Regions from separate parts of the Brevibacillus sp. HB1.3 genome, predicted to be linked through region 3. Evidence: riboswitches for the same ligand, from Rfam matches in the RefSeq annotation. Region 3 holds a riboswitch; each other region holds the start of a gene.
What was found. Region 3 has a riboswitch for cyclic di-GMP ahead of HPY31_RS04855 (DUF5317 domain-containing protein). Riboswitches for the same ligand answer to the same signal wherever they lie in the genome.

Region 1 (7,119 bases), 220 kb from region 3:
GGCTATTCTTGCTAGGGAAGTAGATGATGAACTGACTTCTTCCATAGCTGCGAGCTGTTCTTCTGTGGCGGCTGATACGCTTTGTGTTCCGTCAGCAGAATTCTCCGCTACTTCTTCAATGACACTAACCAATTCTACCACCTGTTTGGTGCCAAACGACATTTGCTCAGAATAAGCCTTTACTTCTTGAATTTGGCTTGCCACCTGCGTGACAGCATCTTGGATCTGTTCGAAGGACTTGCCTGCATTGTTAACGACCGTAAGTCCAGTAGCGACCTCTTTGGTACCCTGTTCCATCGATAGAACGGCCTGGTTTGACTCGAGCTGAATCGTCGTAATCAACAGTTTAATCTGTTGCGCGGATTCCGCGGACTGCTCAGCCAATTTGCGCACTTCGTCTGCTACAACGGCGAATCCGCGCCCTTGTTCACCAGCTCTCGCCGCTTCAATCGCTGCATTAAGCGCTAACAGATTTGTTTGTTCAGCTATGGCGGTGATGACTTGTACGATTTGTCCGATTTCCTGCGAGCTGTTTCCTAATCGTTTGACGATATCAGCAATGTTGCCAACAGTGTTCTCAATCGATTGCATCTGGCTGATAACGACTTGAAGGGCCTGGTTGCCTTCCACTGCAATTTGGGAAGCACCCAAAGCTGATTCGGCAGCTTGCTGTGCATTCGTGGCGACCTGCTGAGCCCCTGTCGATACGCCTTGAATTGCGGTGACACTTTCCTCTACACTCTTCACTTGCTTTTCCGCACCGTAAGCTACTTCCTGAATCGTTATGGCGATTTGCTCGGTAGCCTTGCTCGTATGGTCAGCGTTGACCGACAATTCCTCTGCGGAAGAAGCAAGATCTGAAGCTGTATCATTTACTTGTTGAATAATCGTTCGCAGGTTAAGTACCATTGTGTTTACTGATTGGGATAACTGTCCAACCTCATCCTTGGTTCGAATTTGCAAGGGTTGTACAGTCAGTTCACCCTCGGAAATGCGGTTAGCCACAGAGGCAACTGCCGCAATAGGGCGTGAGATTTGCCGGGAAACAGCGTAGGCGATTGCAGTCACGACAGCAACTACAACGATGACAATGATCCTAACCATGGTGGTAACGGATGAAACCGCAGACGTTATGGATTCGACAGGGATATGCAGATATAAACCAAAGTTGGTCTTGGGAATGGGAGAGTAGGTGACAACGTATTCCTTGCCATTGTCCGAGTAGCTGTATGAGCCCTTTTCCGTTTTTCCTGATTGAAGGATTTCCATCAATGGTTGCGGCAGAGCGGATTCCGCAAGCGGTTTTCCGATCAGATCCTGGGTAGGATGGTACTGAATTTGGTTCTTGTTATCAACGAGAATCGGATAACCATCGTTGCCTACTTTCAAATCTTTGAGAAAGGTAGCTGTGAAGTCATCTACATTGACGAGCCCGGTCAAGACACCAAGCTTCTCGTTGTTTTTCCCTTTTACAGGGGAAGCGACGATAATAGAGCGATTGCCGGTTGTCTTCGCAACAAGAACATCGGAGAAGCTGGGCTTGTCCTGCATACCGTCTTTGAAGAATTGGCGCTCGCCTAAATTGATACCAACGCTTTTGGGGAACGTATCAGCCGTTACTTTTCCATCGCTTGCGATAAACGTATTTCCGTCATACAGTTTCATTTCCTCGGTAAACTTGCGGATAAATTCATTTTTTGCCGCTGCATCATCGGATTGAATATCCGAGGTGCGGGCTAAAACTTGTATTTCTGTCATACGCCGGTCCAGATATTGATCCATCGCTATGGCTGTACTGGAAGTAAGGTCAACATAGGATGATTTTTGTTTATCAATCAGAATGGATGAAAAGCTGTTCGTGATAAACAAAGAAACGGCAGTAAGTGGAATGACAGCCACAATGAGAAACCAAAGGATCATTTTGTTCCTGAGCTTGTTGAACAAAAACATAGGTTTTTCCACTCCTAATCCGTGATTGCGAAATAGAAACAGGCAGACTGCTGAGATGAACTCAGCAGTCTGACAAAATATTAATAGCCCATTGCTGCGCCTTCACCGCGAGGGTCAGCACCGCCAAATTTTACATTGGTTTGCGGGTCAATCAGGATTGCGCCGGACTGTCCCATCGCGTCGGTATAGGCTGCTTCCAGCTTTTCAACTGGATGTCCACGTTTTATTAACTCGTCCAGGACTTCTTGAGGGATGCGGCTTTCCACCTTGAGATTGTTGGAAGCAGATCCCCAGTTGCGTCCATGCAGCCATCTTGGCGCTTCGATTGCGTCTTGCACGCTGAAACCAAAGTCGACGATGCGTGTGACGAGAGCGGCTTGCGTTTGCGGCTGTCCTTCTCCCCCTTGTGTTCCGTAAAGAAGATAAGGCTTGTCCCCTTTAAAGAGCATAGCTGGGTTAATGGTGTGGAAGGTACGTTTTCCTGGTTCCAAGTGATTGATGTGTTTGGAATCCAAAGAGAAATAGCTTCCGCGGTTTTGCAAAAGGACACCCGTATCTTTCGCTACGATGCCGGAACCCCAGTCAAAGTAGTGACTCTGAATGATGGACACGGCATTTCCATCTTTGTCGACGATCCCGAACCAGGTTGTATCGCCTTTTGGATCAAGCGGTTCTACGGATTTGGCGGCTTGCTTCATATCAATGCGCGCAGCTAAATCTTTTCCGTGCTGCTTGGACAACAGCTCATCCACAGGGATATCCGCAAAGGCAGGGTCAGTCAGCCATTTGTCGCGGTCAGCAAAAGCTTGTTTGGTAGCTTCCACAATCGTGTGGTAGTAATCGGGTGTTCCTTCACCCATGCTCTTGAGGTCAAAGTTGTTTAAAACATTAAGAATAGAGAGCGATGCCATCCCTTGGGAGTTAGGCGGAACGTTATACGCTTTGTAACCGCGGTAGTCTACCGTAATGGGATCTGCCCAAGTGGAGGTATGCTTTTCAAAATCTTTCAACGTGAGCAATCCGCCGTTGGCTTTCATGTCTGCAACGATTTTTTTAGCAACCTCACCTTTATAAAAACCGTCAGCGCCTTTTTTCGCAATGATTCGCAAAGTATTGGCGAGATCCTTTTGTTTGAGAATTTCGCCTGCTGCATAAGGATCGCCGTTGGGCTTCAGGAATGTTTTGCGGAATCCATCAAAACGTTGAAGATTCTTCAAGTCATTGTCAGTTGGATCTGTCGCGTATTTTGTCCAATATACTTGGTTGGGGGAGACGGGATATCCGTTCTCGGCGTATCCAATGGCAGGCTCCAGCAGTCTGTTCCATTGAAGCTTACTGTTGCCCATGCTTTTATGAGCGTAGTTGTACGCCTCCCACCAGCCGGAGACGACACCAGGGACAGTGTTTGCGGACTCATAACCGCGGGACGGGATTTTTTCGTAGCCTTTGCCTTTGTAATAGTCGATGGTTGCCTTTTCGCCTGCGCGACCACTGCCGTTCAGCGCTTTCAGCTCTTTTGTTTTGGCATTGTAAATGAGCCAGAAGTTATCTCCGCCAATGGTTGTGTAATGAGGATAGACAACAGCTAAGGTGGAAGCGGCTGTAATAGCAGCATCTACTGCATTTCCACCGTCTTCCAAGGTTTTCAGGGCCGCAGCCGTAGCCAGGTAGTGAGGAGTCGTCACCATTGCGTTCGGTGACATCGATGTTGGACGGTTAGCAGCTTGTGCTCCAGAGAATGTTGATACCCCGATGACAGCAGTCAGCGCGACGGTCGAGAGTTTCTTCCAGAATGACATTCCTATGAAACCTCCTTCATGATGAAAAAGAATAATGATTCATTAAACCGGCTATCCGCTGTTGCCTCACCTCCTTTAAAAGTTAAAAATACACAAACATACAAAAGTAGACAAAAATAGACATTATGAGCGCAAAAAAAGACCAATGATATAGGATCATTGGTCGCGTCCTACATCAATACTTCGGTAGCTGGCAAGCGTGTCCGCTGTTGCGGAGGTAGCCCCTGTAGCTTTGCGTCGCCGGATTTCCCCGGGTATGCCGTTTCGATATCAATGGGTGAAGCATAAAATGACACATATACTGATGCAATCGTTGTGGGAAAATGTTCCTAAAACTCCGTTTGCCAATAATATAGACTATTTACCATTTGTGGTAAATAAGAAAAATATTTTAATCCGGAAAAATAGTTAGGAATGCTATGTATTTTTCGAAAGATATTCACACACCTCCTGGGGCAAAGCTGCTTATGATGATAAAAAGGCACATTTGCCAAGGAGTGAAACAAAGACCATGATGCATCCCGATACAGAATTGCGCTATATCAACGATGAGATCGGGTACGGTGTGTTTGCGACAAGGTTTATCCCAAAAGGAACGATTGTATGGGCACAGGATGATTTGGACCAAGTATTGGACCCTGCATTTGTGGAAAGACTTGACTCATTACGAAAACAGGACGTACAAAAATATTCGTTTAAGAACCAGTTCGGAAAGTACATTCTTTGTTGGGATAAGGCAAGGTACGTGAACCACAGCTTTCATGCGAATTGTGTGCCGACCATGTATGATATGGAATTGGCTGCAAGGGATGTTTTTCCGGGCGAAGAGCTGACTGATGATTATGGAACGTTAAATTTGGATGAACCTTTTGAGTGTTTGCCCGAGTCCGACACGGACCGCTCCCGTGTAATGCCCGATGATTTGCTTCGGTATTACCCGCAGTGGGATCGGATTGCAGCGGAAGCATTCCAACGGTTCAATCATGTTGAACAGCCTTTGCTGCATCTGATCCCCCCGAAGCATCTCGAAACGATTCGTGGGATCACGGAGCAGCGCTTAGCCATTGATTCTGTTATTCACCTGTATTGCAGGTCACAATGGCAAACGGGGCAGCAATGGGAGACGTGAGCGGGTCGGTCAACGACCCGATTTTGTTGAACTCTGGGTTGAGAATCAGTATTATGGAATGTAAAGGTGAAGTGAAAGGTTGATTTCATTGGAAAACAAGGTAGCGGCATCCAATTTTATCCGCAATATCATGATTGATGACTTGCAAGAGGGCAAAGTAAAGGAAATCATTACCCGCTTTCCCCCAGAACCGAACGGGTATCTTCATATTGGACATGCAAAAGCGATCTGCCTCAACTTTGAGTTGGCACGAGAATTTTCCGGCAAGGCCAACCTGCGTTTTGACGATACTAACCCGGTGAAGGAAGATATCGAATACGTAGAGGCTATCAAAAGAGACGTTCAATGGCTTGGCTTCGAATGGGACGGGTTGTTTTTTGCATCTGATTACTTTGAAGAGATGTACAACCGAGCGGTACTGTTGATTAAAAAAGGTCTGGCTTACGTAGACGATCTGTCTCCAGAAGACATGCGTAAAATGCGTGGAACATGGACAGAGCCAGGCACAGATAGTCCGTTCCGCAGCCGGTCTGTGGAGGAAAATCTGGACCTGTTTGCACGTATGCGCCAAGGGGAATTCAAGGACGGGGAAAAGGTGCTGCGTGCGAAAATCGACATGGCTTCGCAGAACTTCAACATGCGTGATCCGGTTCTGTATCGAATCTCCCATGCAACGCATCACAACACGGGCGACAAATGGTGTATTTATCCGATGTACGACTTCGCTCATCCGTTGGAGGATGCTATTGAGGGCGTGACACACTCCCTGTGCTCGCTGGAATTCGAAGATCATCGCCCGTTGTACGACTGGGTAGTCCGCGAGTGCGAGATGGAGAAGGTACCACACCAGTACGAATTTGCTCGCTTGAACCTGACAAACACCGTTATGAGTAAACGCAAGCTGAAACAGCTTGTCGATGAGAATGTAGTAGACGGCTGGGATGACCCGCGCATGCCAACCATCGCAGGCTTCCGTCGTCGCGGCTATACACCGGAAGCGATTCGTACATTCGCTCGTGAAGTAGGGGTAGCGCGCGCGAACAGCACTGTTGACGAGAAAATGCTGGAGTATTTCATCCGTGAGGACCTGAAGCTAAAGGCACCACGTACGATGGCTGTTTTGAATCCGTTGAAGGTCGTCATCACGAACTATCCGGAAGGACAGGTCGAGATGCTCGAAGCGGAGATCAATCCAGAGAACCCAGAGATGGGCAATCGTGAAATTCCGTTCTCCCGCGAAATCTACATTGAGCAGGACGACTTCATGGAAAACCCGCCGAGCAAGTATTTCCGCCTGTTCCCAGGAAATGAAGTACGTCTGAAGCACGCGTATTTCATAAAATGCAATGACGTTGTGAAGGATGCAGAAGGCAACGTGATCGAGATCCATTGCACGTATGACGCTGAGACGAAGAGCGGCAGCGGTTTTACAGGTCGCAAGGTAAAAGGTACGATTCACTGGGTGGATGCGACTCAAGCAGTTCCTGCAGAATTCCGTTTGTACGAGCCACTGATTATGGATGATGAAGATGCAGAGGGCACATTCCTCGACAATGTTAACCCGAATTCGTTGGAAGTGCTGCAAGGCTATGTGGAGCCAAATATGAAAGAAACCAAGCCTCAAGACAAGTATCAATTTTTCCGTCATGGCTATTTCAATGTCGATCCGAAGCATACGACAGATGATAAGCTCGTATTCAACCGGATTGTATCATTGAAGAGTTCCTTTGAACTGCCAAAAGCATAGGAAATACTCATATAAATCAAGCGCTGCTGTGCATGGAGAACCCGTGTGCAGTGGCGCTTTTTTCTTTCGTGATTATAAATTGACGTGTATAATTATTCTGTTACAAAAAGGGGGACAGGCAGTGAACGGGAGAGCAGAACTAACACGTAGTTTGAAGTTGCGGCATATTGTCGTAATTGGACTGGGCTACATGGCCCCGATGGCCGTTTTTGACACCTTTGGCATTGTTTCTGGAGAAACGGGGGGGCACGTTCCTGCTGCTTATGCAGTCACACTTCTTGCAATCCTGTTTACGGCAGCAAGCTACGGAAAGATGGTACGGCTATTCCCATCAGCAGGGACCGCATATACGTATACGCAGCAAACGATCCATCCGTATGCCGGATTTCTGGTAGGCTGGGCGTCCTTGCTGGATTATTTGTTTTTACCGATGATTAACGCTTTGTTGACAGGGGTTTACCTATCATCCGTATTTCCTGATGTATCGACTGTAT
Region 2 (7,119 bases), on a different contig from region 3:
ATGGACGATGAACTCTTGCAGGTTCTTCGTTTTATCTGCGAAGTTTTGCATGTAGTTGTCTACATTGGTGAACATTTCTTGTACTTCGAGGATGCCCTCGCTATTTTTCTCAAAAGACGTCTGTGACTCGGAAATCATATCCGATACGAGCTTCATTTTTTCACGAATGGTCATGAGCAGGCTCGAGATCGACTCGGAGGATAGCTTGGAGGATTCAGCCAGCTTGCGTACTTCATCTGCTACGACAGCAAATCCTCGGCCGTGTTCGCCTGCGCGAGACGCTTCAATCGTGGCATTGAGTGCCAACAGATTGGTTTGTGCAGAAATCTCGGAAATGGTTTGGATGATTTTCCCAATCGATTCGGTTTCTTTATTGAGCTCTTGAATCAGCTGGTTCGTGCCTTGGATGTCCGTGATGAATCGTTCAAAGTCATTGCCGATGTTGCCAATGCGTTTTCCACTCTCGCTAGTGGCTTCTTTGGTCGATTCTACGTACTCATGCATCTCTGTAACAGAGCGGGTCATGTCCTCAACTTGCAGATTCGTCGAGCTCATTTCCCGACGCAGCTCGTCTGTATTGCTGGTCTGGATCGTAAAGGACTCCATAATGTCTTGCAGGGAAGCGACGGTTTCGACAGCGCGAACATTTACACCATCTGTTACCTTGTTTAAATTCTCTTGATAGTCTTGCATAGAGGTGAGAGATTCATTGATCTGATCAAGAACACGTTGCAACGATTCCTTCGAGGCAATCGCTTCTTGCTTTTGTTGCTCACTTTCCTCTTGCAGCTTGTTATTGAATACAGCATGCATCATGCTCGTGATAGAGACGAAGCAGAAGGTGAGCAGGAAGTACATCAGATCGAGATTGCTTGTCGAATGGAAAATCGTTTCTCTCTGTGTCAGGAAGTAGTAAGAGACAATGCCTAATGTCGATACAATGGTCAAAATATTGATGAGTCGGTCTTGATAAATCCCCATGACTGCTACAAAGAACATAATGGTCATGATATTGATCATATGCGGGTCCAGTCCAACAATGATGAACATGAAGATTCCGATTACAGCGAAGTTGAAAAACTTCATGAAAGGCGCTGCTTTTTCACGGAAGTTCGGGCGATTGGATATGTACGTAAACGGTGCCAGCACGCCATACAAAATACCCAGTACTGTGAGAACGAATGTGTACGGTACGCCTAGAAAGAGGTTTAAGACCTGAACAACCGTAATGATGCTTGCGAATACGATAACGACCCAATTGTTTCTTCTTCTCAATAGCTCAATGTTATCCATGTTACCCACCTACCTCGACTTTTACTTGATTGGACGACGACGAATTGTACCAGGAATATTTCGGATCGTGCTTATTGTCATAGACATCTTTTAGATGAAAGAGGGTCGGAATAGCATCGGCCCCTTTGTAAAAGACGATATCTTTGATCTGAATCGCCTTTACATGATACTTCGTGTTAATGAATTTAAAAAAGGTTGGATCTGCTACCCCGATTGCGTGGGTATAGCCATGCTTTTCAGCGTAATCTATCATCAAGCAAATTCCTTTTTGCCCTAGTTGTCCACGGTATTTTGGCAAAACAGCGAGACTGTCTACCTCCATTACTTTCATATCTTCTGTAATAACATCCTGAAATAGTGTTTTCATATAAGCACTTGATTTGGAAAAGGGTGTCATTTCAAATGTTCCACCTGCTTCACCATCATCGGCAAGTAGGAGGAATTGTGCGGAGCCTTCTTTCGCGTACTCCATCTCGAAGCCCATGCTTGTCCATACTGTTTCTTTGATTTCATGAAATTTAGCTAACTCTTGTACAGTTTCTACTTGTTTGTACATAACTTCCCCACTCCATCATTTACTGATTACCGTGTTGTGTATGTTTGACGTCCCAAAAGTTATGTTTTTCCATTCTGTTGCAAAAATGAAAGAGCTTTCATCCTCCTTTCAAAAAACGAAACACAAAAAAAGGCCGTTCCATCGAAATGGAACAACCGAAGCTACCAACATCAAAAAAATTGTTCCAAGATGATGGCAACCCGGCTATCATGGTCAAAGACTGTAGACCCGTGGTTTTGCGTCGCCACCTTTCGATGACTTTGCCTTTTGCATTTATTAGCATAATTTGTAAAACTATGTCGAATTTTGCTGGACATAATCATGCAAAATATAAGCCAAAAGATATACTTTGTCAAGTTTTGGTAGGGTAAAGAAACTAATTGTTCATAAAGTATAGACGAACAAAAAACCATTTGTGATATCAATTGGTCCTTCATTCATAGGCGTTAGGTTAGGGTACGCAGAATGTCTTCCCCAAGGATATCGAATGTGAATTGCTGCCTATCCGGATTTACTTTATATAAACGTACTTTCCCCATTTTGATGAAATAGAAACCTTCTGAAAAAGTTTCTGGTGTTTGAATGCACGTAGCCGCTCAGGAGTTGAATGGAATACACAAAAATCACCCGTAACAAAAATTTTCCAACCATCCGATAACTAGAAGGAATAGGAGGGGATATTATGAAGGAAGCAAAAGTGATTCAATTCTACTTTTCCGGAGGCGGTGAAACGATTAGCATCGAATCCACGGAACCGGAAGAGATCATTCAAATGGTCGCTAATCAAAACAACGGATGGCTCCAGTATGATGATGTTGTCATCAACGTGAGAAATGTTTCATATATCAAAGTGAGTAATCAGGCGTAAGGATTGGAAACGGGTATATAGCTTCAGCACGAAAAAGTTCTCCATTAAATGTGGAGGGCTTTTTCGTGTTGGAGATAGCCGGGCATTTTCCCCAATTATTTGGCGTATATTTCTAAGGTGCTTTTGTTTACTAAAGTATCGACTATTCCTTGCTAATGTGCTATCATGATAACCTGTTAACGTATTACCACTTTATCAGAGTAAAATATAGAGTAGGGAAACGAGGGGGATCATCACGATGAAGAAAATAGCTTGGATGTCATTGTTGTTGGGTGCGGTGGTTTCGTTGGTAGTGGGCTGTTCCAGCGCAAAAACTGGCGCTGACGCAAATAAGCTGATTATCGGAATTGATGATAAGTTTGCACCGATGGGCTTCCGGGATGAGAAAAATGAACTAGTCGGTTTTGATATTGATTATGCACGTGCAGCTGGCGAAAAAATGGGAAAACAAGTTGAGTTTCAAACAATCGACTGGAGTGCAAAAGAGTCTGAACTAAACAGTGGTCGTATTGACTTGATCTGGAATGGATATACGATTACAGATGAGAGAAAAGGGAAGGTTCTCTTTACCAAGCCTTATCTGAAAAACGCACAAGTAGTGGTCACGAAGGCAAATAGCAACTTGACCAAGCTGTCAGACTTGGCCGGGAAAGCAATTGGTTTGCAAAAGCTGTCTTCCGCAGCTGACGCGATTAATGCGAGTGAGATCAAAAATCAGGTCCAATCGATTACCGAGTTCCCTGATAACGTACTGGCACTGAGTGATTTGAAGATCGGTCGCGTAGAAGCAGTCGTCATCGACCAGATTGTGGCCGATTACTATATGGCAAAAGAGCCGGGAGCATTTAAGCAGTTAGAAGAATCGCTGTCTCCTGAGGAATATGGAATAGGCGTCAAAAAAGGCAACGAGGCATTGCAAAATGAGCTGCAAAAAGCACTGGATGCAATGAATCAGGATGGTACAGCTGCAAAAATATCGGAAAAATGGTTTGGCGAAAATCGTGTATTGAAATAAGCAGAACAGCGATGGCTTCGCCGCATGATTGGCGAAGCCACGCTTTTATTTTCAGGATTAGGAGCATACCCAGATGAGCGTAGACTACATTCTCTCCATTACGAAGCCCATGTTAGAAGGAGCGCAGATGACGGTGCTGTTGTTTCTCATCGCCATTCTGCTTTCCATTCCATTAGGTTTTCTGATCACCTTACTGGCAAAGAGCAGTAATAAGGCGCTGGCCTGGCTCGCGCATACGTATGTGTATGTGATGCGTGGGACGCCTCTCTTATTGCAGCTGTTGTTTATTTGCTTCGGGCTGCCTCTCTTGCCCGTAGTGGGAGATTATTTGGTGATGGATCGGTTCGTCGCTGCATGTGTCGGTTTCGTGCTGAATTACGCAGCGTATTTCGCGGAGATTTTCCGTGGAGGACTGCTGTCGATCGACAAAGGACAGTACGAAGCGGCGCAGGTACTCGGCTTTAGCAAATGGCAGACAACCAACAAGATTATTTTGCCGCAAATGTTTCGCGTGGCTTTACCTGCCGTCGCAAATGAATCAATCACCCTTGTAAAAGACACAGCGCTGCTCTATGCAGTTGCCGTCCCAGAATTGCTTCACTTTGCACAAACGGCTGTGAATCGTGACTTTACCATCGTTCCGTTTTTTATTGCCGGAATCATTTATTTGTTAATGACGCTATTGTTGACGTTGTTCTTTAAGTGGCTGGAAAAAAGGTTCAAATTCGAATAAAGGGCTGGCGCAATATGGATATCATTCAAGTATCGAATCTAAAGAAATCGTTTGGAAATCAGGAAGTTTTGCGAGATGTCTCGTTTTCGGTGAAAAAGAACGAAGTCGTGGCAGTCATCGGGCCTTCTGGCTCCGGTAAAAGCACGATGCTGCGCAGCTTGGTCAACCTCGAGCAGGTGAATGGTGGTAGCATTCGTGTGCAGGATGATTATTTGGTGAAGGACGGCGTCTATGCCGGTAACCAGGAAATCAAACAGATCACGTCGAGAATGGGCATGGTCTTCCAGCATTTTAATCTGTTCCCTCATCTAACGGTGAAGGAAAATCTGGAGATTGCACCACGTGTAGTCAAAGGTGAGGTGTCTTCAGACATCCAGAGAAAGAGTGCAGAGCTCTTGGAAAAGGTCGGTCTGTCTGATAAGGCAGACGCGTATCCAGCGAAGCTCTCAGGCGGACAGAAGCAGCGTGTAGCGATCGCCAGAGCACTGATGATGAACCCGCAAATTTTGTTGTTTGACGAGCCAACGTCTGCACTCGATCCTGAACTGACGGGTGAGGTCCTGCAGGTCATCAAACAGCTTGCCCAGGAGCATATGACGATGATGGTAGTGACGCATGAGATGGGATTCGCACGCGAGGTGGCGAACCAAATCATGTTTATGGACAAAGGGGAATTCGTAGAGTCGGGGACACCGGAGCAATTGTTTACAAACGCTAAATTTGAGCGGACCAAATCTTTTTTGCATCGCGCGTTAAAATAGAGAAGATCAACAACAAATGCCCTCAGTGTCGAGAAGACAGACTGAGGGCATTTTGTATAGACAGGCTACATCACTTGATAGTTCAAGTACCGTTGGCTGATGAACGAATGAAAATGATCGCTGAACGAGTCAGCATTTAAAAACGCATTATAGGCGTAAGGAGTGACCCGACAGTAAACGAGCTCGCGTCCATCGTGAAAACGGATGTAGAGGTGGCTTGTGGCCAGATCGTAGCGTGCAGCTTTGATCAATTTCGAATCCAGTTCCTTGTAGGTAATTTCTTGAGGTTGATTCTGACGTGGCAGAAATTGGCGGAAAAAAGATCTCAATGTACGTGCAAACCCCTTTATCTAAAAATCGGCTTATCTATTTCTACGAGTCTTTATTTTACGCAAAAATTTGGATTCGGAATACAAAAATAGCACACCGATTGCAAAATAGGCTAAGAGAACCGTATTCAGAACAATCATTGGAAAGTGGGCAAGCATGTAAGTGCCTCCTGTTAGAGAGAATGAAGTCACGAATGAAAAGTAACCTGCTCCAAAAAAGTGAAAATCTTCTTTTTGCTTCGTTCTATGGGCCTATCATCTGGTTGAGTGTAGAAAGGAATGATTCATCTGAAAGTATGTAGACTCATGAATAACGTTGTCGAATATAGTCTATATTACCTATTTTATTATTGTCAATAATTACATAGCACTAAAAGTTCTGCCCGCAAATTCCCTTGATAAACTACCTTGTATCACGAGGTGTAGTGTGATAATCTCTAGGCATATCACAGGGAGGAGATGCTTTTGTGAACAAGGAGTTGTTGAAAGGAAGCATTGATCTATTGCTTCTCTCGCTGATCGCACAAAAAGATCAGTACGGTTATGAGTTGGCCAAGAAGATTCGCGATAAAAGCGATGAGCTGTATGAAATCGGTGAAGGCACATTATATCCTGCTCTTAAGAGACTGGAGACGCAAAAGGCAGTGGAGTCTTACTGGGGGGAAGCCAACGAAGGCGGACGCCGCAAATATTATCGGATTACCAAAACGGGCCAAGGGCTTCTGCAAGACAAGATGAAGGATTGGCAGAGCTTGAGTAGACTCATTTTGCTTTGCAATGAGGGAAGTGAGTAAACGAATGAAGCTCGAAGAATATGCAGAACAGGTTGTCAGTCGCTTGCCATGCTCGAAATGGGAAAAGCAGGATGTCAAAGATGAGCTGATGGATCATTTGAATAGCTTGAAAAGTGAGCTGGTCGAAGAAGGCTATGAAGAACAGGAAGCCATTTTACTGACCATTCAACGATTTGGTTCGACGAAAGCAATCAGTCAGCAACTGTCTGAGTCCATGCCGCTCATTGATAAATACATCCGCAAATGGGTTATGACCTTGTTTTTCTTGTATGTAGCTATCTCTGGTTATCTCTTGTTATTGTCACCGGATCGCTTCCGACGCAGAGCTTTTACCCTGGAATGGAAGCAAAGAATGCTGGAATACGGCGTCCCGCAATATACGCATTTGTTCCAAAATACGAAACCATTTCAAACCTTGGTGGATTACGTTTTTCATTATGACAATTACAGCTTTGGCACTGTCATGTATAACCTGGTTGGCAATGTCATGTTATTTGTTCCGCTCGGGTTGTTACTGCCGTTGATATTTATGTCCTTTCAAAGCGTGCATCGCGTGTTCTTTCTCACGCTTTCGGCCAGTCTCATCATCGAAACCTTGCAGCTATTGTTTTCGTTAGGCAGCTTTGATGTTGATGATTTGCTGCTAAACGCACTCGGCGGTTTAATTGGCTATGGGATATTTCGAGTAGGGGCGGCGCTGATCCGCAAGCGACGGAACTATAACAAATTTGATGACGATCTGTCTGCCTCCTCTTTTTAGCAGGACAAAA
Region 3 (7,119 bases):
CAAAAAGATTGCCGTAAACACGCCCTGTTTTTCCGCGAACCAGCTCTGCCACATCAGGATTTTTCTTTTGCGGCATGATACTGGACCCCGTGCAAAAAGCATCGTCTAGCTCCACAAAAGAAAATTCCTGACTGCTCCAGATGACGAGCTCTTCGCACAGACGGGAAAGATGGGTCATGACCAAAGAAGCGTCCGCCAAAAATTCCACAATGAAATCACGATCACTCACTGCATCCATGCTATTTTGATAGATACCGTCAAATTGCAGCAATTCCGCTACAAATGTGCGGTCGATCGGGAATGTTGTACCTGCGAGAGCACCTGCTCCAAGCGGCAACACATTCACACGCTTCCACGTCTCGGTCATCCGTTCGATATCGCGTTGCAGCATGGACACATACGCCATTAGGTGATAACCAAACAATACCGGTTGCGCACGTTGCAAATGTGTATAGCCTGGCATGACGGTATCGAGATGCTGGCCTGCTTGTTCCAACAATGCCTCTTGCAAATACATCGCCAATTGGATAATCTCCATCAGCTTTTCTCTGAGGTACAAGTGCATATCCAACGCAACCTGATCATTACGGCTGCGTCCAGTGTGGAGTTTGCCCCCCACCGGACCGATCTCTTCAATCAGCATCTTTTCAATATTCATATGCACATCTTCGTGCGCAACGAGAAACTCCGCTTGCCCGCGCTCAATTTTCTCTTTTACTTTTTTCAAGCCAGCAATGATCTGTCTTACTTCCTCCATCGGCAGGATGCCGCACTTGCCCAACATGGCAACATGAGCCAGGCTTCCAACGATGTCCTGTCGCCACATTTTCTGGTCGAAAGAAATAGAAGCGGTATACTCTTCTACGAGTTGATTTGTCGGCTTCGTGAAGCGTCCTCCCCAGAGTTTCATTGCTTGATCGCATCCTTTTCATCCAAAATCTTAATGGCCGTGTTTTTATTCTCGTGCAGTACACCCTCGTTTACCTGTGCGTATACCTTTGTTGGCAGACCCCACAGCTTGATGAAACCGAGTGCTGCTTTGTGGTCGAATTGGTCACCTGCATTGTAAGTCGCCAGCTCATGGCTGTAGAGAGACGATGCAGAGGTACGGCCTACAACGATCGCATGTCCTTTGTGCAGCTTCACGCGTACGACACCCGTTACGTGTTTTTGCGTTTCTTCAATGAAGGCCTGGACAGCATTGCGAATTGGCGAATACCAAAGCCCCTCGTAGATCACTTGCGCCAGTTTTTGCTCGACAATCGGTTTGAATTGAGCGACCTCACGTGGTTGGGTCAAGAATTCCAGCTCACGGTGCGCCAAAATCAAAGTAGTCGCAGCCGGTGTCTCGTAAACTTCACGAGATTTGATGCCCACTAAACGGTTTTCCACATGGTCGATTCGGCCTACACCATGATTTCCAGCGATCTTGTTCAGCTTGAGGATCAGCTCAGCCAGTGGGAGCTCTTCGCCGTTCAATGCAGTTGGCTTCCCTTGCACGAAAGTGATTTCGATTTCTTCTGCTTCGTCTGGAGCATCCATGATTGACTTCGTCAGATCGTATGCACCTTCTGGAGGAGCTGCCCATGGATCCTCCAGAACACCGCACTCGCAGCTTCTGCCCCACAGGTTTTGGTCAATGCTGTATGGATTGTCCAGATCAATTGGGATCGGAATATTGTTCTTTTTCGCATATTCGATCTCTTCGTCACGCGTCCAGCCCCATTCACGAACCGGCGCCACGATTTTGATATCCGGGTTCAGCGCTGTAAAGGAAACATCGAAACGTACCTGGTCGTTTCCTTTTCCTGTGCAACCGTGTGCGACAGCTACCGCACCTTCTTTTTCCGCGATTTCAACCAGCACGCGCGAAATTAGGTAACGCGACAGTGCGGACACTAGCGGATATTTCCCTTCGTACATCGCGTTTGCCTTCAGAGCTGGCAACACGAATTCCTCCGCGAATGCATCTTTTGCATCCACTACGATCGATTTCAATGCCCCTACCTGCAATGCTTTTTTCTGTACGAAATCGAGGTCTTTCCCTTCCCCTACATCCAATGCAACTGCAATAACATCGTAGTTATACGTATCTTGCAGCCATTTAATTGCTACCGATGTATCTAAACCGCCTGAATAGGCCAACACAATTTTTTCTTTTGCCATCATTCTCTCTCCCCGTTTCGAAGTTTCTCTTATGCGAGTAATTATACAAACGAACTAATAAAAATACAACTATTTTTCTTGTGAATTTCTTGTTAATTCGCATTCAAAGACGAATACGCAATGAAAATATACACTTCTCGCATAAAGAGCGGCTTGTTTTTATGCACACTCATCATCTGTTTATGCATAAACGTTTTCGTGATCAAAAGGGGAATTTATCCAGGGTAGCGAATGAGTGAATGGAGGAATTCCATAGGAGAAATCTGTTGGAGGGAATATGAAAACAATTTATTTGGTACGTCATTGTCAGGCTGCTGGTCAAGAACCCGAAGCCTTGCTCACGGAAAAGGGAGAAGTACAAGCTCGGGAGCTTGCCACCTTCTTCGCTGGTTCCCCCATTGATCGAATCATTTCGAGTCCGTATCAACGGGCGGTTGCTACCATCCATCCACTTGCACAGGAACGCGGAATCGTGGTTGAAGAAGACACGCGCTTGGTCGAGCGTGTCCTTAGCGGAGTACCACGTGAGGATTGGTTCGAGCGACTCCGCGATACGTTCGATGACTTGACCCTTGAGCTCGAAGGAGGCGAATCCAGTCTTACTGCTATCCACCGGGCAAATTCGCTGCTCACTGAGATTTTGGCAGACGTGCATAAAAACATCGTGCTTGTTAGTCACGGATGCCTGCTGGCCTTGCTCATCAAATCAATAGATAATCGCTTTGGCTTTCACGATTGGGAGAAATTAAGCAATCCAGATGTCTTCAAGCTTACCTGCCATTTAGAAACCAGAGAACTCATCCGCATATGGTCGTAAACGAATAAAAACAGTTACAAGGGGCAGCTCATCTGATTGCCTCCTGTAACTGTTTTTGTGGGATGGACTCTATTCCGATAATGCTCTGCAACTCTTCGCACGGCAGTCGCTGAACGATTCCGATAAAATGCTCCGCCAATATCGGATCAAATTGGGTACCGGAGCCCCTTTTGATTTCTTGAAGCGCTTCCTCCACAGGCAAGCCCTTTCGATAAGGCCTGTCCGCAACCATCGCATCGAAAGCGTCTGAAATCGCCAAAATTCTCGCCATCAGCGGAATTTCATCCCCGGCTAAACCATCTGGATATCCTCTTCCATCTATACGCTCATGATGCGAGCGGATCGCGGGAAGCAATTCATTGAACATCCCTGCTTGCAAAATGATTTCGTAACCAATGACCGTGTGTTGCTTGATCTTGTCGTACTCTTCTGGAGTGAGCTTTCCTTTTTTATTGAGAATTTCGTCTTCGATGCCAATTTTTCCAATGTCGTGCAGGATTCCCCCGATATAAACATCCTCCACTTTTCGTTCGGTCAAACCAATATCTCTCGCAATTTCTCTTCCCCAGTAAGCTACACGCTGAGAATGTCCACTTGTGTATCGATCTCGTGCGTCAATGGAAGCAGCCATCGTCGTTAAGAAGTTGTGATTGAATGATTTGACCTCTTCCACTTTTTGTTGAAGCCTTTGAAGATTGTCATAGTAATGATGAAAAACGTAGCTGATCGTAATAAACGCAATCATCATAGGAATTAGTGTTAACGAACCATATAACTCTACTAATCGTGAACCTACACCGGCAAGAATTAAAAGCAACAAGTAAGTCGAGGTAAAGCCTTTTGCCATCATCTTTACGGTTCGCGCCCAGGTCATTTGATGAAAATAGGAGATACCCAATCCACATAAAGTCAAGTTCACAAACCAATACACAACAGCCAAAAACAAATCGCTAATAATGGGAGAAACAGTTCCAAAGCCCTCGATCCAATCCTTCAAAAACGCTACTGTCCATATAGTCATTAACAATTGCCCAATGTTAATAATAGCTTTTAGCGGATTAAACCTTACCAGAAAAGCAATGATTAAAGATTCAATAACAGCAGCCCATACTCCGACCCAGACTCCGTACAACAAGATACCCGAAAAGATGACAGCATTGTTCACTGTTAAAATCGTATTAGATATACGCACGGGAGCAAAACAGGAAAAAATGGTCAGGAGGGTATAGGTAGATATTACTCCCCAATGCTCACGAGCAGCCCATTCAGATGAAGATGTGTAAAAAATATAGATTGCTGCAATGACAAATCCAACCTGGACAACAATCCCTTTTATCCAAACCGCAAAATCAGTTTTTTGTCGCATAACTTTTACCTTCGCGAAGTTGTAGTAATGAAATCGGTTTATTCATCAATCGCTGAACAAGTAAAAAGGCACCTAACATAATAAAAATATCGCCGATGCTAATAATCCGAGGAATGAAAGATGGCATGTAAATGACATCCGTCAAAAACGGAAAATTTGAACTTTCCGTCAATACACTATGCTTGAAATTCGTTCCATTTATAACTGGCTCTAAATCATAAGGAAGCTTTGCTGCTTGAACTAAATCGATTGGCATTTTCCCATTGTTAGACCAAATTGCAATCGCATTCAGAAACCAGCCGATTAAAAAAATCCGCATATCTTCAAATTCTCGATTAAAAACGAGGAAGGCCAAAATAAACACATACGCGATCGATATAAAAATGCCACCGATCGTAGGGAAGAAGGCTGCACAAGCCTGCAGCAATATGGTAACGATAAGAAGTTTCATTTGGTTGAACTTAGGTAATTCTTTGATTCTTCCCCCTCGCAGCAATGCTACGAGAAAAGATAGGGCAATTACATCCAATAGCATGTTGTTTCCTCCAAGCTTGAAGAAAAAACACCACTCAGCCAAGCGGTGTTTGTTTCTCCGATACGCTTATTTATCCAATATGGAAGTTTGCAGAAGTAGCTGCTACGATTGCTACCACCATCATAATTGCCGCGAACCATTTTTTCATTTTCTTTTCCCCCCTTTAGGCATAGTGGAGAAAGCTGGCTTCGCTACTGTCCGTGATGCAGAGGCCAAGCGACCAAGTACAGCCCCTGCTCCCCTTTCCTTTTCCATTAAGAAAAAGGTTGGATTCGCTACTGGCTCCATACGGACCAAGCGACCAGATACAGTCCGTACTTCTTCGCTTCTTTCCTACCTTTATTTTACACATAAGTGACAAAATTCGGCAATCATAGATTCATAGTCTATTCGATTTAATTGCAGATAGTTCTATTTAACTAGAACTATGTTCACACCAGCGCCGCCAAGATCGCTTTTTGTGCGTGCAATCTATTTTCAGCCTGATCAAAAATGACAGAGCGCGATCCGTCGATGACCCCGGTTGTCACTTCCTCCCCACGATGTGCTGGCAAGCAGTGCAAGAAGAGATAATCACGGTCTGCCGCTGCTACCAATTTTTCGTTTACTTGATAGTCGGCAAATGCTTTCAATCGCACCTCATTTTCTTCTTCAAAACCCATACTAGTCCAAACGTCCGTGTATACAGCATCTGCCCCCATGACAGCCTCTATCGGATCAGTGGTCACCATCATTTTTCCACCGCTTTGTTTCGCGTACCCTGTAGCTTTTGCAACAATGTTTGTATCCATCTCGTAGCCGACCGGAGTCGCCACCCGCACATCAAGACCTAGCAGAGCTGCGCCCAGCACCAGTGAGTTCGCCACGTTATTGCCGTCTCCTACATAGGCGAGCTTGATTCCTTTCAGCTTGCCTTTATGCTCCCAGATCGTCAGCAGATCAGCCAAAGCCTGACAAGGATGGTACAGATCGGTCAAGCCATTGATAATCGGGATCGACGCGTGCTCGGCAAGCTCTTCTACATAGGAGTGGGAAAAGGTGCGAATCATGATGGCATCCACGTACCGAGAGAGAACTTTTGCTGTGTCACTGATCGGCTCCCCGCGTCCGAGCTGTAACTCTTTTCCGCTCATGAACATCCCCAGGCCGCCCAACTGGTGCATCCCTACTTCAAAGGAGACGCGCGTGCGGGTCGATGCCTTGTCAAAGATCATGCCCAACGTCTTGCCTTGCAAAGGCTGGAATGGCTGACCCAGCTTTTGCAATTGCTTGACGTGAGCAGACAGATGGAGCAGCTCCATCAATTCTTCCCCGTTGAATTCATCGACGCGCAGGAAGTCCTTTCCTTTATGCTTTTGTAACGGCAAGTTTTGAAAGTGTTCCAATATCTTCACTGGCTGCATGCGAGCCACCTCTTTTCTTCAAAATAGACTTCACGTATAACTCGAACGTATCGACAGCGGAGAACAATGGCACACCTTGTTGTACCATCCTGCTTCGCAGGGCAAATCCTGTCCGGCCCTGACGATTGCCTTTCGTCGCAGTAACGAGAGCAAAGGCCGCTTCTTCCTTTTGCAACAGCTCGATCCACGCCGCTTCATCTGCCACGATATGCTTCACGACAATTTCTTTGGCTGTCAGCCACTCGGCCGTTCCCGGAGTCGCCGCCAGTTCCGCTCCGTCAGCGTGGAGTCTTCCCAGCAGCTCTCTTACTGCTTCCTGCTTATCTCCATCTGCCAGAGAAATCATGACCAACTGACCTTTTTGCCAGTCGCCGTACAAATTGTCCTTGAAAGCAAAGGCTTTGCCTGCTGCCTCTTCGAAAGAATGCCCCAAGCCGAGAACTTCGCCCGTCGATTTCATCTCTGGACCAAGTACCGGGTCTACACCGTTCAGCTTGATCGTGGAGAAAACTGGTGCCTTGACGACTGCAAACGGAATCTCTGGCAAAAGCCCTGTACCGTAGCCCATCTCCGACAGCTTTTCACCCAATTGTGCGCGAACTGCCAGTTGAACCATCGGGATGCCCGTCACTTTGCTTGTAATCGGTACGGTCCGTGATGCCCGAGGATTTACCTCTAGTACATAAACTGTTTCGCCATCAATGACGAACTGGATATTGATTAACCCGACCGCTTCCATTTCCTTCGCGATTGCTTCTGTATAGCTCGCGATTTTGTGCTTGATGTCATCCGTCAAATGAGGAGCCGGGAACAAGGCTACACTGTCGCCTGA

Region 1: linked by a shared signal. The riboswitch ahead of ggt (gamma-glutamyltransferase) and the one ahead of HPY31_RS04855 (DUF5317 domain-containing protein) in region 3 are both predicted to bind cyclic di-GMP.
Region 2: linked by a shared signal. The riboswitch ahead of HPY31_RS19880 (GNAT family N-acetyltransferase) and the one ahead of HPY31_RS04855 (DUF5317 domain-containing protein) in region 3 are both predicted to bind cyclic di-GMP.

Annotation. Positions count from the first base shown of each region.
Region 1 is NZ_JABMIT010000002.1:243,951-251,069, reverse strand. It holds gene HPY31_RS05825 (methyl-accepting chemotaxis protein) at 1-1,950, opposite strand, end outside; gene ggt (gamma-glutamyltransferase) at 2,031-3,749, opposite strand; cyclic di-GMP riboswitch class I at 3,932-4,020, opposite strand; gene HPY31_RS05815 (SET domain-containing protein) at 4,261-4,878, shown strand; gene HPY31_RS05810 (glutamine--tRNA ligase/YqeY domain fusion protein) at 4,958-6,625, shown strand; gene HPY31_RS05805 (APC family permease) at 6,747-7,119, shown strand, end outside.
Region 2 is NZ_JABMIT010000008.1:251,169-258,287, reverse strand. It holds gene HPY31_RS19885 (methyl-accepting chemotaxis protein) at 1-1,293, opposite strand, end outside; gene HPY31_RS19880 (GNAT family N-acetyltransferase) at 1,295-1,849, opposite strand; cyclic di-GMP riboswitch class I at 2,041-2,124, opposite strand; partial or broken gene HPY31_RS28890 (Crp/Fnr family transcriptional regulator) at 2,320-2,439, opposite strand; gene HPY31_RS19875 (hypothetical protein) at 2,532-2,717, shown strand; gene HPY31_RS19870 (amino acid ABC transporter substrate-binding protein) at 2,956-3,732, shown strand; gene HPY31_RS19865 (amino acid ABC transporter permease) at 3,806-4,465, shown strand; gene HPY31_RS19860 (amino acid ABC transporter ATP-binding protein) at 4,480-5,226, shown strand; gene HPY31_RS19855 (KTSC domain-containing protein) at 5,292-5,555, opposite strand; gene HPY31_RS19850 (PadR family transcriptional regulator) at 6,023-6,349, shown strand; gene HPY31_RS19845 (VanZ family protein) at 6,354-7,109, shown strand.
Region 3 is NZ_JABMIT010000002.1:27,535-34,653, forward strand. It holds gene argH (argininosuccinate lyase) at 1-910, opposite strand, end outside; gene HPY31_RS04840 (argininosuccinate synthase) at 907-2,166, opposite strand; gene HPY31_RS04845 (histidine phosphatase family protein) at 2,444-2,983, shown strand; gene HPY31_RS04850 (HD-GYP domain-containing protein) at 3,012-4,349, opposite strand; gene HPY31_RS04855 (DUF5317 domain-containing protein) at 4,333-4,884, opposite strand; cyclic di-GMP riboswitch class II at 5,140-5,220, opposite strand; gene argF (ornithine carbamoyltransferase) at 5,316-6,287, opposite strand; gene carB (carbamoyl-phosphate synthase (glutamine-hydrolyzing) large subunit) at 6,232-7,119, opposite strand, start outside.